One region of the Streptosporangium sp. NPDC002607 genome, then DNA from elsewhere that is predicted to be linked to it. Evidence: riboswitches for the same ligand, from Rfam matches in the RefSeq annotation. Region 1 holds a riboswitch; the other holds the start of a gene.
The links. Region 1 has a riboswitch for cobalamin ahead of ACWD3H_RS13285 (CbtB domain-containing protein). Riboswitches for the same ligand answer to the same signal wherever they lie in the genome.

Region 1 (7,709 bases):
CGGCTCAGCGTGACCGCCAGCCCGACCCGCAGGCCGGTGGCGGCCAGCGCCGCCAGGGTCAGGCCGAGGGCGATCAGGCGGGTACGGCGATCACGGCGGGCCATGACCGTGCTCACCCCGGCGCCGAGCCAGAGCGCGGCGACGAGAACGAGCAGGATGCGGTCCAGGGCGAGGAGCTGCGCGGTATTCATGATCTTTCAGGATGGGTGGAAAGAGCCGGAACCGTGAGAGACGGCGCGGGTGAGGTCAGAACGGGGAGGAGGCCAGGTCGGGGGTCCGCCTCCTGGCGTGGGCGGGTGAGGCCAGGGCCCTCGCCTCGCGGAAGATCACCACGGAGGCCCAGAGCAGCACCAGGCCGAGGATCGCGTGGAAGCCGAACACGATGTGGGCGAAGGTGTTGGTCTGCTCCTTGGTGGCACCGGACAGCTCGACCAACGAGAAGATCACGAAGAGCTGGCCCAGCATGACCGCCAGCGGGACGAGGCTCAGCCAGATCATCTTGCCGCCCGCGCGGGCCAGCGCGGCGACGATCGCGGTGACCAGGGAGAGCACCGGGATCACCGCGATCCCGTTGATCGCGTGCGGGGTGATGGCGCTGGAGGCACCCGGGCTCGGGGTGGGGCGCTCGAAGGCGCCGAAGGTGGAGAGGTAGAACTGGGCGATCACGGCGAGCAGCAGGAGCGCGGCGGAGCCGAGGAAGACCTTGCGCATGGAACGTTCCCTGGAGTGTCGGTCGGAGGAGGTTGACGTTCCAAGGATCACCTTCACCACTTGGCAGGCTCTTGCTGTTGTCTGCGCCACCACTTGGGGCCGGGAATCGGCAGGTCGGGCGGCTCGGGCTGGGACCATGGACGGCGCCGAGGTCAGGACCGGGAGCGTTCGCCGAGCGTCAAACGTTCACGGCCGCGGTCCCGGTGTTTCGCCGCCGTCGGCCTGGCGTTCAACGTGGTCGTGAACAATGCACGATTCGGTGCACCCCCAGCTGGAAGGCCACGATGAACGCTTCGCACGATGACACCGGCGGCGGATCCGGCGGACGGCCGGCACACGCGCTGGGCGAGGTCATCGGGGTCTTCCTGAAACTCGGCGTGATCGGATTCGGCGGCCCGGCCGCGCACACCGCGATGATGCGTGACGAACTGGTGCGCCGGCGCGGCTGGGTCTCCGATGAGCGCTTCGTCGACCTGATAGGCGCCGTCAACCTCATCCCCGGCCCCAACTCCACCGAGCTGGCCATCCACCTGGGCTATGACCGGGCTCGCTGGAAGGGTCTGATCGCCGCCGGGGTGTGCTTCATCCTGCCCGCCTTCGCCATCGTCCTCGCCCTGGCCTGGTCCTATGTCCGCTACGGCCGGACCCCTGCCGCGGAGGGGTTGCTGTACGGGATCAAACCGGTGGTGGTGGCCATCGTGGTGTGGGCCCTGGCCGGACTGCTCAGGACCGCGATCAAGGGCCGGCTGACCGCGCTCGTCGCCACGGTGGCACTGGCGCTGTACCTGCTCGGTGTCAACGAGTTGCTCGTACTGGCCGCCGGCGGGCTGGTGGTGATGGCGGCCGGCACCAGGCACGTCTGGCTGCCGCGTCGCGGTTCTCCAGGCCTGGTGCTGGTGCCGTTGCTGGTCGGGCCGCGCTTTCCCGACCCCACCGGCGGCCGGCTCACCGAGCTGTTCCTGACGTTCCTGAAGATCGGTTCGGTGCTGTACGGCAGCGGCTACGTCCTGCTGGCCTTCCTGGAGGGCGACTTCGTACGGCGGCTCGGCTGGATCACCCGCGACCAGTTGCTGGACGCGATCTCCATCGGCCAGCTCACCCCCGGGCCGGTGTTCACCACCGCCACCTTCATCGGCTACGTCATCGCCGCCCTGCCGGGGGCGGTGCTGGCCACCGTCGCCATCTTCACCCCGTCGTTCGTGCTGGTCGGCCTGCTGACCCGGCTCGTCGACCGGATCCGCGGCCGGGCCTGGTCATCGGCGTTCCTGGACGGTGTCAACGCCACCGCGCTGGCCCTGATGGCCGGTGTCACCCTGCAACTGGCCGGTGACGCGTTCGTCGACCCGCTCACCGTGACACTGGCCGTGCTCGCGCTGCTGCTGCAGTGGCGCACCAGGCTCAACACCGCCTGGTTCATCGCCGTGGCCGCCGCCATCGGCCTGGCCCGCACGCTGCTCGTCGGTTGACCGGCAGGCGTCGCCGGGGCGGCCCCCCGTGCCGAATCTCGAAACGGTACGGGCAGACTCTGTCGGGTGAAGCGAATCCTCATCATCGGCATCGGTGCCGGTGATCCCGACCATCTCACCCTCCAGGCGGTCAAGGCCATCGCCCGTACCGACGTGTTCTTCGTCCTGGACAAGGGCGAGGTCAAACACGACCTCGTCCAGCTGCGGCACGACCTCGTCGACGCGCACGCCCGCCCGCCGTACCGGATCGTCGAGGCCGGCGATCCCGAACGTGACCGGACCACTCCCGACTACGCGCCCGCGGTCGAGGACTGGCGCTCGCGCCGCGCCGACATCTGCGAGCGGTTCATCCGTGACGAGCTCGCCGAGGGGCAGACGGGTGCTTTCCTGGTGTGGGGCGATCCGGGCCTGTACGACAGCACCCTGGCCATCGTCGAGGAGATTCACCAGCGGGGCTCGGTCCGGTTCGAGCACGAGGTGATTCCCGGTGTCAGCAGCGTGTCCGCACTCACCGCCCGGCATCGGGTCAGCCTGACCCGGGTCGCCCGGCCGGTGCACGTCACCACCGGCAGACGTCTCGCCGAGGAGGGGCCCTCGGCCGACGACGTCGTCGTCATGCTGGACGCGCACTGCGCCTTCGCCGATCTGGGCGCCGACTTCGACATCTACTGGGGCGCCTACCTCGGCACCCCCGACGAGATCCTGGTCGCCGGACCGGTGCCCGAGGTCGCCGACCGCATCCGCGAGCTGCGTGCCGAGGCACGGGCACGCAAGGGCTGGATCATGGACACCTACCTGCTCCGCAGGGTCTCTCGCTGAGCACCTGTCGCGGCGGCCTCCAAAGGCCGCCGCGCTTCACTCAGGAGGCGCCGTGCCATCCGACCAGATGCAGGCATCCAGGCGGCCCAGGACATCAAGCTCACGTACACCCACGTACTACGCCACGGAAATCATCTGTCGGAGATACCAATGATCCACAAGTCAGCCTCCAGCGTCGTCGCCTAGCATGATCATCGGCCGCCGGGTCCGGCGCCCGTTCGGGGACCAGTGCGACCGAGCCTGGTCACGCCGATGATCGCGGAAAGGAGAGACGTGACGGGGGATACGAAGCTCCCAAGGGCCGCCGTGTTGCGGATCAACAAGTGCCGACGAAACGCATCGGACACACTCAAACTGGATTTCCTATTCCTGAAGGTGGTGCCTGAGCAACTGCGTGAACTAACCCACCTGAACAAGCTGCGCCTGAAATCCAACAAGTTGACTGAGATCCCTGAGTGGCTGGGCGACCTCACCAATCTCACCACCCTCGACCTGAGCGACAACCGGTTGACCCGCCTTCCCGAATCGCTGGGCGGCCTCACCAATCTCACCACCCTCGACCTGAGCGACAACGAGTTGACCCGCCTCCCTGAGTGGCTGGGCGGCCTCACCAATCTCAGCACCCTCGACCTGAGCCGCAACGAGTTGACCCGCCTTTCCGAATCGCTGGGCGGCCTCACCACCCTCTGGCTGAGCGGCAACAAGTTGATTGAGATCCCTGAGTGGCTGAGCGGCCTCACCACCCTCACCGCCCTTAACCTGGGCTATAACGAGTTGACCCAGCTCCCCGAATCACTGGGCGACCTCGCCGACCTCACCACCCTCTACCTGAGCAACAACCGGTTGACCCGCCTTCCCGAATCACTGGGCGGCCTCACCACCCTCACCACCCTCGATCTGAGTCGCAACGAGTTGACTGAGATCCCTGAGTGGCTGGGCGGCCTTACCAACCTCACCACCCTCGACCTGAACTTCAACGAGTTGACCCAGCTCCCCGAATCGCTGGGCGGCCTCACCAACCTCACCACCCTTAAACTGGGCTATAACCAGTTGACCCGCCTTCCCGAATCACTGGGCGACCTCACCAACCTCACCACGCTCTGGCTTGACGGCAACCATCCGCCGCCCACGGTCCCGGACTCCCTGCGCCATCGCGCCCAGACCTCATCGCGATGGCGCAAGCTCCTGGACGGCCTCGACTGTTAACGAGCCCGTCCTGGCAACCTCACGATCATCTCTCGAACGCGTGCTCGCGGAACTCCCCGCCGCTTCGACCACCGGTCCAACCGCTACGCGGCCCCTACGGGGTCATTCGGATTACGCCGGCCGCTCCGCTTCGTCCCGGAGCTGGGAGTGGGCGCGGTGGCCGGGTCGACGGGCGGAGGCGTAGGCGCCGCGCCGCGACGAATCACCTTCTGTTGACGGCCCACCACAAAAAGAGTTACATTGCGGACGATTTCGCGGTGGTCCGAGGGAAGTCCGGTGAGAAGCCGGTGCGGTCGCGCCACTGTATCCGGAACGTGAGTTCCGGGAGCCAGGTTACTTGGCCGCCGCGTCCTCATCTGTCGGGACGCGTCATCCCCAAGGAGGCTACTCATGCGTGAGCTGTCCGTTTCTCAGCCCGTTCCCCTCTCCCACCTGGCCCGCTGGCTCGTGGCGGTTCCGCTGCTCCTGCTGGTGGCCTACCTGGTCACCTTCGACCAGGGGGTGGTGTCGCAGGCGGGCGACTATCTGCACGAACTCATGCACGACGGGCGCCACCTGCTCGGCGTTCCCTGCCACTAGACCGCGCGCCGTGATCCGTACCCTGTTGCTCCGTGGCCTGCTCGTCGGGCTGGTCGCCGGGCTGATCGCCGCCGTGTTCGCCTACCTGCTGGGCGAGCCGAACATCGACCAGGCCATCGCGCTCGAAGAGGCCGCCGCCCACGCCCAGACCGAGGTCGGGCACTCCCACGGGGAGGAGGCACTGGTCAGCCGGTCCGGCCAGCAGGCCGGGCTCTTCCTCGCCCTGGCCCTGTACGGCATGTCCGTGGGGGGTATCTTCTCCCTCGTCTTCGCCGGGCTGCGCGGCCGGATCGGTCCCCGCTCCGACGTGGTGCTGGCCGCGACGATGGCCGCCACGGCGTTCGTCGCGATCGTGCTGGTGCCGTTCGTCAAGTACCCGGCCAACCCGCCCGCCGTCGGTGACCCGGACACCATCGGCAGCCGGACCACGCTGTACCTGGTCCTGGTCGCCATCGGCCTGCTGTCCGTGGCGGTGGGAGTGGCCTGCGCCCGTAAGGTGCCGGCCAGGCCCTGGCTCGCCGGCGCGGCCGGCTTCCTGGTCCCCGTCATCGTCACCCTGTTCGTGCTGCCGGCGGTCAACGAGGTGCCCGACGGCTTCCCCGCCCAGCTGCTGTGGGACTTCCGGCTGTCCTCCCTCGGCACGCAACTCGTGCTCTGGTCGGCCATCGGTGTCCTGTACGGCATCGCCGTCCAGCGCGCGGTCCGCCGCGACGCGCTCACGGCGGCCCCGAACTGAACGTTCGGCGGGTCGGACACGTCAGCAGGATCTCGCAGAAAGAAACCTCGTGATCGGTGCCTATCCGTTCAGTGCCGTCGTCGGTCTCGACGACCTCAAGCTCGCGCTGATACTCAACGCGGTCTCCCCACGGGTGGGCGGTGTGCTGGTCCGGGGGGAGAAGGGGACCGCCAAGTCCACGATCGTCCGCGCGCTCGCCGCACAACTCCCCGCGGTCAAGGTGATCGCCGCCTGCCGCTTCTCCTGCGACCCGGCCGAGCCGGATCCGGGCTGCCCCGACGGCCCGCACGACGCGGGCGAGAGCGGGCAGGAGCGTCCGGCCGCGCTGGTGGAGCTGCCCGTCGGCGCGTCGGAGGACCGGCTGGTCGGCGCGCTTGACATCGAGCGCGCGCTCACCGAGGGGGTCAGGGCGTTCGAGCCGGGCCTGCTCGCCGCCGCACATCGAGGTGTCCTCTACGTCGACGAGGTCAACCTGCTCCACGACCATCTCGTGGACCTGCTGCTCGACGCCGCCGCGCTCGGCACCTGCTTCGTCGAGCGAGAGTCGGTCTCGGTACGGCACGCGGCGCGGTTCCTGCTGGTCGGCACGATGAACCCGGAGGAGGGCGAGCTGCGGCCACAGCTCCTGGACCGTTTCGGGCTGACCGTCGAGGTGCGGGCGTCCAGGAATCCGGACGAGCGGGCCGAGGTGGTACGGCGCCGGCTGGCCTTCGACGCCGATCCCGCCTCCTTCGCCGCCGGGTGGGCGGGACAGGAGGCGGCCCTGGCGCGGCGGATCGCCGAGGCCAGGGAGCGGGTCAGGCAGGTCGTGCTGCCGGACGCCCGGCTGCGCCAGATCGCGGGGGTGTGCGCCGCCTTCGAGGTGGACGGGCTCCGGGCCGATCTGGTCACGGCCAACGCGGCCATCGCGCACGCGGCCTGGCGCGGCGGCGCCGAGGTCACGGCCGAGGACGTGCGTGAGGCGGCCCGTCTCTCGCTGCCGCACCGCCGCCGCCGAGACCCCTTCGACGCGCCGGGCCTTGACGAGTCACGCCTCGACGACCTCCTGGCGGAGCACGGTGGCGACGAGCCGGACGACCCGGATGGAGGGCCGAGCACCTCCGGCGGTCCGGGCGATTCGGGTGGTTCGGACGGCCCGGTGAACTCCGGGGACGGTCCCGAGACCGGCTCCGCGGAAGGTCCCGCGCGTGATGGTTCCGGTGCGGGCCCGCACGGCGGCACGGACGGCGGTGGTTCGCACGACGGTGGTTCGCACGACGGTGGTTCGCACGACGGTGGTTCCGGGACCGGCGCCGCCGATGTCCCGGGCGCCTTCGACGGGACCGGCGCCTCGCCGGACCGTCCCTCCGCCGAGCGGGTGATCGCCGCCGCCGAACCGTACCGGGTGCGCCCCTTCCAGGTCCCCGGACTGGGCGACGGCGCCTCGGGTCGGCGGTCGCGGGCCCGTACCCCCAACGGGCGGACCACCGGATCACGGGTTCCCACCGGGCGGCTCCAGCGGCCGCACCTGTCGGCGACGCTCCGCGCCGCCGCGCCGTACCAGCGCGAGCGCGGCCGCAGTGGCCCCGGCCTGCTGGTACGTGACACCGACCTGCGCGAGGCCGTCCGCGAGGGCAAGGAGGGCAACCTCGTGCTCTTCGTGGTGGACGCGAGCGGTTCCATGGCGGCCCGGCAGCGCATGCGCGAGGTCAAGGCGGCCGTGCTCAGCCTGCTGCTCGACGCCTACCAGCGGCGGGACAAGGTCGGGCTGATCACCTTCAGGGGATCCACGGCGGACCTGGTGCTGCCTCCGACCTCCTCGGTCGAGGTCGGCGCGGCGCGGCTGCGGGAGCTGCCGACCGGCGGTCGCACCCCGCTGGCGGCCGGGCTACGCCGGGCCGCCGAGGTGCTCAGGGTGGAGCGGCTGCGCGACCCCGCCAGAAGGCCGCTGCTCGTGGTGGTCACCGACGGCCGGGCCACCTCGGGGTCCGACGTGGCGGCCCCCGCCGCGCTGCTCGCCGGTACGGCGGGGGTCGTGGTCGACTGCGAGAGCGGTCCGGTGCGGCTCGCCCTGGCCCTCGACCTCGCGGCCAGGCTGGGCGCGCCCGCGGTACGGCTCGACGCGCTCGCGGCGGGCGGCGGGCTCGGCGGGCTCGTCCGTGACTACCGGACCGACTACCGGAAGGCGGTCTGAGATGCCGCAGGGCAAGCCG
Region 2 (7,709 bases), on a different contig from region 1:
GTGGACAGACCACGTGCCATGAGAACTCTCCTCAGGGAGGCCCCGCCCTGGTGAGCGGGGCAAACGGGTGAATACCGCCAGGCTGGCCGACGCTCCTTGGTGGAGGCTTGGCGCCTCGTGCGCCGCCGCCTTGGCTCACAGCTTCCGAGGGCGACCGAGCGGCCGAGGCCTCGCTCGCTCATACCGGGCGCCAAGCTCCCACCAAGTGGGATCGGTCCAGTGCAGCCGGGCCCTGAGTGGAATCCGGTGGGATACCTGGATGACCGGATGCCCGCCGTCGACGATCAGGCTCTCGGCGGACACCCGCCGGTTCTCGCCGGGATAAGCGGTCCCGGAGCGGGCGGCCGTGCCGAATGCGAATCGGTCAGAGTCTTGATCATCGGCGTGGTTCTCTTTGCCTTTTATGAGGAAATATCCCCGCCGTACCGTTTGTACCTTCTGGGGGAGAAAATGTTCATTGTCCGTTATCTCATCACCGCCGTTCTCGCCGCCTCGGCGGTGGCGCTCACCGCGCCGGTCGCGTACGCCGATCCTGAACCCCTGCCGCCCTGGTCACCCTTGTCGGAGGACTACGAGCCCTCGGGCACGCTGACGGTCAGGAACGGTGACCGCACGGAGACCTGGACCTGGGTGCCCGGTCACCAGAGCTACCGGAGCACCGAGAACAGCTCCAGTTCGCTGCACAGGTAGGCCCCAGGACTCCGGAGCGTGCGGGGGTCGTGCTCGCCCTGGCAGGTGGTCGCACATGGTTTGTCGGCAAAGATCCATTATCTTGCGGATTCCCCATATCCTCTCCGGAGGCGAAGAAGGGTGAGGGCATGTCCGAGCAAGAGGCTGTTCCAGCGGGTATCGACCCGAACACCCCAAGTGTCGCTCGAATGTACGACTACTACCTCGGAGGCAAGGACAACTTCGCCTCCGACCGGGCGGCCGCGGAACAGTTCATGCGGGTGGTGCCCGGTATCCGCGAGATGACCCGGGCGAACCGGGCGTTCCTCTCGCGAGTCGTCGAGCTGCTCGTGCGCCAGGGCGTGCGGCAGTTCCTCGACATCGGGTCGGGACTGCCGACGCAGGACAACGTGCACCAGGTCGCCCATCGCATCACGCCCGACACCCGGGTGGTCTATGTCGACAACGACCCCATCGTCCTGGTGCACGGCCGTGCGCTCCTGGAGGACAACCACCTCACCTCTGTCATCCAGGGCGACATGCGGGAACCCGAGAAGCTCCTGAGGGACCCGCAGATCGAGAGCGCCATCGACTTCACCCAGCCCGTCGCGGTGCTGCTGATCTCGATGCTGCACTTCATTCCCGACGACGCCCTGGTCGCCCACATCATCACCACGATCCGCGAACGGCTGGCCCCGGGTAGCCATCTGATCGTCACGCACGCCTTCGAGGCCAACGTCAGCGCCGAGGTGCACGAGGCCGGGCAGCAGGTCTACCGCTCGACCAGCGCGGGGGCGCTCACCTCGCGCGGCCCGGAACAGCTGGCCGAGCTGCTGAGTGGAATGGAGCTGCTGGAGCCGGGGATCGTCCCGGTCGAGGCGTGGCGCTCCGAGTACGACGAGTACGGAGAGAAGATCACCGTCGACTTCACCAAGCCGGGCATTCTCGGCGTCGTCGGACGTAGCTGACCGTCTCCAGGCGAACTGGACTGGGAAGGCGCGAAGTGAAGAGCGTCAGCCAGGGCGGCGGGTTTGTGGCCGGCGGGCCGGCAACAGGACGCAGTCACCGCACATGCCGCCGCCGGGCAGGCGGTAGTACAGGCAGCAACTGCGACGGACGAAGAAGGGACGGCCGGGTACGGGCTCGGTCAGTTCGCCGGTGCCGCGCAGGAGATCCCGGTCCAGCAGTTCGCGGCCCAGCCGCACGGCCTTCGTGCTGAGGTCGGGCCGTCGGTGGATGAAGGCGCCGATGGTTCCGGCCAGTGCGGAGGCCGCATTGCCCCACAACAGCCCCGGCGCGATCTTCACGATCCGCCGGACCGCCTCCGCGAGCGGTTCCAGCATCTCGGCCATGATGCCGCGGTAGACCGGTTCGGCGATCCGCGCGGGGTCGCGGACGCCCCAGCCGGACAGCCGGGTGGCTCGCAGCGGCAGCGGGTCGGGGGCCGGCCGCCAGTACAGGTGATCGGGGGCCAGGTCGATGAGCAGGTCGTGCGCGACCACGGCGCCGATGGACGGTGACCACAGGCGGGCGGCCAGGCCCTGGAACAGGATCGAGGCGGCCACCCGGTGCTCGGTGGTGTCCAGCCGTCCGGCCATGTCGTGGATTCTCGCCTCCAGGACGCCCGGATCCGTCCACAGATCGGTGAACGGCCGCCATCCGGCCTCGGCCTCGCCTGTCTCGATCCCGAAGTAGCCGCCGATGGAGCGGACGTCGGCGACCGCGCCGGCGACCACGGCCGGGGCGGCGGGCAGCAGTCCGGGCGGAGCACCGGCGCGTGAGTCGCACGGCATGGCAACCGCCTTCCTCTCTTGGGGAGTTCCGCCCCAATTTCGCTGAGGAGGCGACGGCGTGAGTCTCCTGGCTCTCGGGTCCAAGCTCGCCCGGCCTTCCCACCCGTACCCGGGCAGTGGCGATATCGGGGTCCGCTCGCCGATCACAGTGGCGGGACCGCGCCGGGTTCACACCGGCTTCCTCGTTCCGCCGTCACCTTCGCTGTCATGGTCGCACGGCCCGCGTGATTCGCGGTGGGAGGGCTTGCCCAAGGAAGCCACCGCTTCCGGCGACGCGCTTTTCACCGCGTACCGGCGATACCTTGCCCAACTCGCGATCATGCTGTGACCAGCGGCCCCGCGCCCCGAGGACGAGACAAGTTCAATGATCCACAACCGGGTCGCAAGTCCTCATCGCTACCGTGATCGCCGATCACATCTTGTTGACGGCAAGGAGAGAATCAGGGTGGCAGCAGTGGATTCCGTGCTTCGGACCGCTCGGCGGCGGATGAACACGTACCTGCGCGAGGGATCTGACACGTTGGACCTGTCGGGTCTCGGGTTGGCCCAGGTGCCCGAGGAGGTGGCCGAGCTTCCCGGCCTGCGGGTGCTGCGCCTGAGGTCCAACTGGTTGACCGAGCTTCCCCGGTTCCTGACCGACCTGCCCGCGCTGACCGAGCTCTACCTCGGGGGCAACCGTACGCTGACCGCCCTGCCCGAGTGGATCGGCGAGCTGACCGGACTGGTCCGCCTCGATGTCTCGGTGACCGGACTGTGCCGCCTCCCCGACTCGATGCGCGAGCTCACCGGCCTCACGGAACTCCACCTGAGCAACCTCCATGACCTGGAGGAGGTGCCCGAGTGGATCGGCGACCTCACCCGGCTCGCCAGGCTCCACATGTGGTACGCCGGGCCGGCCTGCTTCCCGGCGTCGATGGCCCGCCTCACCACCCTCACCTGGTTGGACCTGGCATACAGCCGGCCCGCCGACCTCTCTCCGTGGCTGGGCGAGCTGACCGCTCTGGAGCGTCTCGATATGGGAAGCGTCCCGCTGACCGGCCTGCCGGAGTCGATCGGGAACCTCACCGCCCTCACCTCTCTCGGCCTGTGGAACACCGGGCTGACCGAGCTGCCGGAGTCGATCGGCAGGCTCACCGCCCTCAGGTCCCTCAGCCTGAGCAGTAACAAGCTGACCGCTCTTCCCGAGTCGATGCGGGCTCTCACCTCCCTGACCAAGCTCGGTCTGCAGGGAAACCGGCTGGCCGAGCTGCCGGAGTGGCTGGGTGAGCTGACCGCGCTCACCGAACTGCGCCTGGACCGCAACGACCCCAGGCCCCAGGTTCCGGCCTCGCTGCGAGCACTCGCGCGAACCCGTCCGGAATGGCGCCGCTTCCTGGCCAGCCGCACCCGCTGAGCTTCGAGGAGGATGCCGCCCGGGTCGGGGCGGCATCCCATGAACCTCCTATCGATCTTCGCAATGAGAACCCATTGCCAAAGGTCGAAGGCGCGTCAACTCACGGGTACAGCGGATCTGAAGATGGGCCCGAGACGGGCGGCGGACCTCAGCGGGGAGTACCCGGTGTGCTCGGCGGCGGCGGCGGCGGCGGCGGCGGGGGCGGGGGCGGCGGGGGAGGCGGCACTGGGGTGCCACCTCCGCCTCCGGTGTGCTGTCCAGGTTCGCCACAGTCATGTATGGGGTTGCACACGGGGGGCATGGCGAAGGCGGAACCGGCGGTGAGCGCCTGCGCACCGCCGAGTGCGAAGAACATCGCGATGACCGCGATGGCCTTGTGCTTTCTGTTCATGAGAGGTCCTCCTTCCGTCGTTGAGAGTGATCGACGATCTCTCGATCGCCTTGGAGACGTCTTGGAGGCGGCTGCAATCGGCTTGGGACCAGCGCATGCTGTACCAGAACGCCGTCCGGGCGGCGCGGTCCGCACCGCGACAACACCGCCGGGGCGGGCGTCGGCGGACCTGGTCCCACGAGGGCACAGCAGCCCGCTCTCCTCGCGCCGGCGGGGATTTCCAGCGTCGGAAGGTCAGGAAAGGCGGCCGACGTAGGCGAGGGCCTGCTTCAGGAGGGTGCCCTGCCCGCCGAGCATCTCCTGCTGCACCAGCGGTGACGAGGCCTCCTCGGGAGTGAACCAGACAAGGTCGAGGGCGTCCTGCCGGGGGCGGCAGTCACCCGCGACCGGGACGACGTAGGCGAGGGAGACCGCGTGCTGCCGGGGGTCGTGGTAGGGCGTGACGCCCTGCGTCGGGAAGTACTCGGCGATGGTGAACGGCTGCGGAGAGGCGGGGATGTTGGGCAGTGCCGTCGGGCCGAGGTCCTTCTCCAGATGGCGGATGAGCGCGTCGCGGACCCGCTCGTGGTGCAGCACCCGGCCGGAGACGAGGGCGCGGCTGACCGTCCCGTCCGCTCCGATGCGCAGCAGCAGGCCGACATGCGTGACCACTCCGGCCTCGTCGACTCGCACCGGCACGGCGTCGACGTAGAGGATCGGCATTCGCGCGCGGGTCGACTCCAGCTCTTCGGGAGAGAGCCAGCCGGGCGTGGTTTCGGTCATTTCGGTCATTGATCGATCGTACTTCGCGGTCGGCTCGGAAACGCGTTTCGCCCCGGGCGACCTGCCGAAAGTCACGGCCGGTGTACGTCGATCGGCGGGTGCGCGCTCGGGAGCCCGTGCACGGCCTGCCGCCGTACGCGAGCGCGCTCAGGACGGACGGTGTGCTCAGGGCCGACGGGGTCCGATCACGCTCCCGGCCGGTCGGGAACCGTTCGGTCCCGCCCGTGGCAGGCCGGTCGTGGAGTCGTCGGCAGGGCGGGCATCTGAGGTGAACACCTCCGGGGAGCCGCACCGCACAGAGTCCGGGGACGTGCCGTCGGCGCCGCGCCCGCCACTAGACTTGAGCCCGTGGACGACGAGCCCGAGGTAGAGATCGGTGCACCGCTCCCCGCCACCGCCTACACGGTTCTGGGCGTCCTGTCGGTCCTCGACGAGGAGCTGTCCGCCGCCGAGATCAAGGTCCGGTGCGACTACACGCTGCGCTGGTTCTACTGGTCCCCCGCCATCAGCCACATCCGCCGGGAGCTGCGGAGACTGGGGGACCTGGGGCTGGTGACCGAGCGCGAGGTGACGATCGGCAGGGTCAGGCGGAGCACCCTGTACCAGACCACGGAGCGCGGTGAGGAAGTGCTCCGGCAGTGGGTCTCAAGCCCGCCGGTCGACGAGCCGGTGATGCTGAAGAACCCCGCGCTGCTCCGGGTCTACCTCGGCAGGTTCACCGAGCCCTACGAGCTCGTCAAGATCCTCGATGACCGGCTGGAGCAGCTGGAGGAGCAGATCAAGGACCTCGTCTGGGGCAAGAGGCGCAGCCACGAGCTCGGCCTCGACGAGGAGGAGCGTGTCCAGTACGGGACCGCGATCGGCGACTACCTGCTGCGCGCCGCCCACTTCGAGTACGGCAACGTGCGCCAGCTGCGCGATCGCATCGCCGACTACGACCCCGACCATCCGGAGCTGAAGGTCACCCGCCCGAAGGGCCTGCTCCGGCGCCGCCTGCGCCAGCACGACGCGCCACCGGAGGACCTGCCCGACGAGTGACGCGGCGGAGACGCCTGCGGGCATGCCGGAGCCACCGATCTCGCCGAGGCGGTCGGTGGCGGCGGTGCGTTCCCGCGAGCGGCGGACGGTCAGTTCTCCTCCGAGACCACCCCCAGGTACGTCCCGTAGACACCGAGCCGCTCGCCGTCACGCTCGATCTCCCCGAGCAGCCGGCTGCGCGGGGAGACCTCGCCGCCCAGCGGGAGCACGCTGAACCGGACGTGGACGGGCCGGGAGGTCTCGGGGTCGGTGATGTCGACCCAGACCGCGACGCTGCCCTTCACCTCGTCCTGCTCGACCTTCGTCACGCGGTGCCGCGAGGTCAGTTCGAGGAAGGTGTGCTCGCCGGTCAGGTCGAACCGGACGGGCGCGCACAGCTCCCCCTGCCGCGGCGGAATGCAGAGACTGATCGCCATCACTCGGCTCCTTCATCATCTTGATCGCGTAGGAAACGGGTCACCGCGTCGGCGAGGCCGCGGGGGTTGCTGGTCTGGATGGTGTGCCCGGCGTCGGGAATCCGTTCCCAGCGGGCTCCGGGGATGAGCGCGGCGAGTTCCGCCGCCCCTTCGTCGCTGAACACCCGGCTGCGTTCGCCGCGCAGCACCAGGGTGGGGCAGGTGATCCGCGCGGCGGCCTGTCGCAGTTCGTCCGGAGAGGCGATCCTGCCCATCTCCGGTTGGAACTGTGCCGTGTCGTGCTTCCAGGTGAGCAGGCCGTCGTCGGTCCAGGTCAGGTTCTGGGCCACCCCTGAGGTGGCCGCCTCCCGGGTACGCGGCAGCACGCCGGAGAGGAAGGCGTCGGCCTCGTCGAGGTCGGCGAAGAACGGGCGCCGGGAGATCAGCTCGTTGACGGACCGGCCCGAGGCGGCATCGATGTCGGGGCCGACGTCGACCACGACCAGCCCGGCCAGCATCGCCGGGCGCCGGGCGGCCCAGATCAGGGCCGCCATGCCGCCCATCGAGTGCCCGATCAGGACGACCCGCCGGGCGCCGAAGCTCGCGGTCACCGTGTCGAGGTCCGCGGCGATGGCGTCGGTGCCGTAACCGCCGGGCCCCGCCCAGTCGCTCTCCCCGTGCCCGCGCAGGTCGAGTGCGACACAGCGCCCGAGTCGCCGAAGCAGCGGTCCGACACTGTCGAAGGAGTGCGCGTGCAACCCGCCGCCGTGCAGGAAGAGCAGCAGCGGCTCGGTGGCCGGGCCTGGCCACTCCAGGTAGTGCAGCCGCACCCCGTCGTCGGCCCGCACCAGACCCTCGGCGGGGAGCACCACGTCGGCGGGGGCGACTCCGGCGGCCGAGGTGAGCGCGGTGAGCCGCTCGAACTCGCTCGCGAAGGAGTGCATCCGCAACGTGCGTACCGAGGGCCGCCTCACAGGCCCGCCGGCCGGGTACCGATCACCTTCTCCTCGGCCAGGACCCGGATCTCGTCGGAGTCCATCCCGAGGATGCCGGTGAGGATCTCCTCGTTGTGCTGGCCCAGCAGGGGCGCCGGAGTGTGGAACCACGGCTCGCCGACACTGGCGAGGCGGAACGGCAGCCCGGCGGTCAGGAACTCTCCGGCGGTCGGATGTGTCACCGGCTCCCAGAACCCGCGGGCGGTGAGTTGCGCGTCGGTCAGCAGGTCGGCGGCGGGGCTCACCCGCGCGGCGGCGACACCGGCCGCCCGG

Region 2: linked by a shared signal. The riboswitch ahead of ACWD3H_RS00210 ((2Fe-2S)-binding protein) and the one ahead of ACWD3H_RS13285 (CbtB domain-containing protein) in region 1 are both predicted to bind cobalamin.

What each region holds. Positions count from the first base shown of each region.
Region 1 is NZ_JBSFWD010000009.1:82,867-90,575, reverse strand. Features, by position in the region: gene ACWD3H_RS13310 (multicopper oxidase family protein) at 1-191, opposite strand, end outside; gene ACWD3H_RS13305 (hypothetical protein) at 247-711, opposite strand; gene chrA (chromate efflux transporter) at 996-2,177, shown strand; gene cobF (precorrin-6A synthase (deacetylating)) at 2,244-2,996, shown strand; gene ACWD3H_RS13290 (leucine-rich repeat domain-containing protein) at 3,270-4,202, shown strand; adenosylcobalamin (AdoCbl) riboswitch at 4,443-4,589, shown strand; gene ACWD3H_RS13285 (CbtB domain-containing protein) at 4,593-4,781, shown strand; gene ACWD3H_RS13280 (CbtA family protein) at 4,792-5,517, shown strand; gene ACWD3H_RS13275 (VWA domain-containing protein) at 5,567-7,690, shown strand; gene cobO (cob(I)yrinic acid a,c-diamide adenosyltransferase) at 7,692-7,709, shown strand, end outside.
Region 2 is NZ_JBSFWD010000001.1:38,339-46,047, reverse strand. Features, by position in the region: gene ACWD3H_RS00220 (hypothetical protein) at 451-690, shown strand; gene ACWD3H_RS00215 (SAM-dependent methyltransferase) at 819-1,637, shown strand; gene ACWD3H_RS00210 ((2Fe-2S)-binding protein) at 1,683-2,462, opposite strand; cobalamin riboswitch at 2,501-2,678, opposite strand; gene ACWD3H_RS00205 (leucine-rich repeat domain-containing protein) at 2,917-3,855, shown strand; gene ACWD3H_RS00200 (hypothetical protein) at 4,004-4,246, opposite strand; gene ACWD3H_RS00195 (NUDIX hydrolase family protein) at 4,481-5,017, opposite strand; gene ACWD3H_RS00190 (hypothetical protein) at 5,357-6,046, shown strand; gene ACWD3H_RS00185 (hypothetical protein) at 6,136-6,462, opposite strand; gene ACWD3H_RS00180 (alpha/beta fold hydrolase) at 6,462-7,385, opposite strand; gene ACWD3H_RS00175 (CoA transferase) at 7,412-7,709, opposite strand, start outside.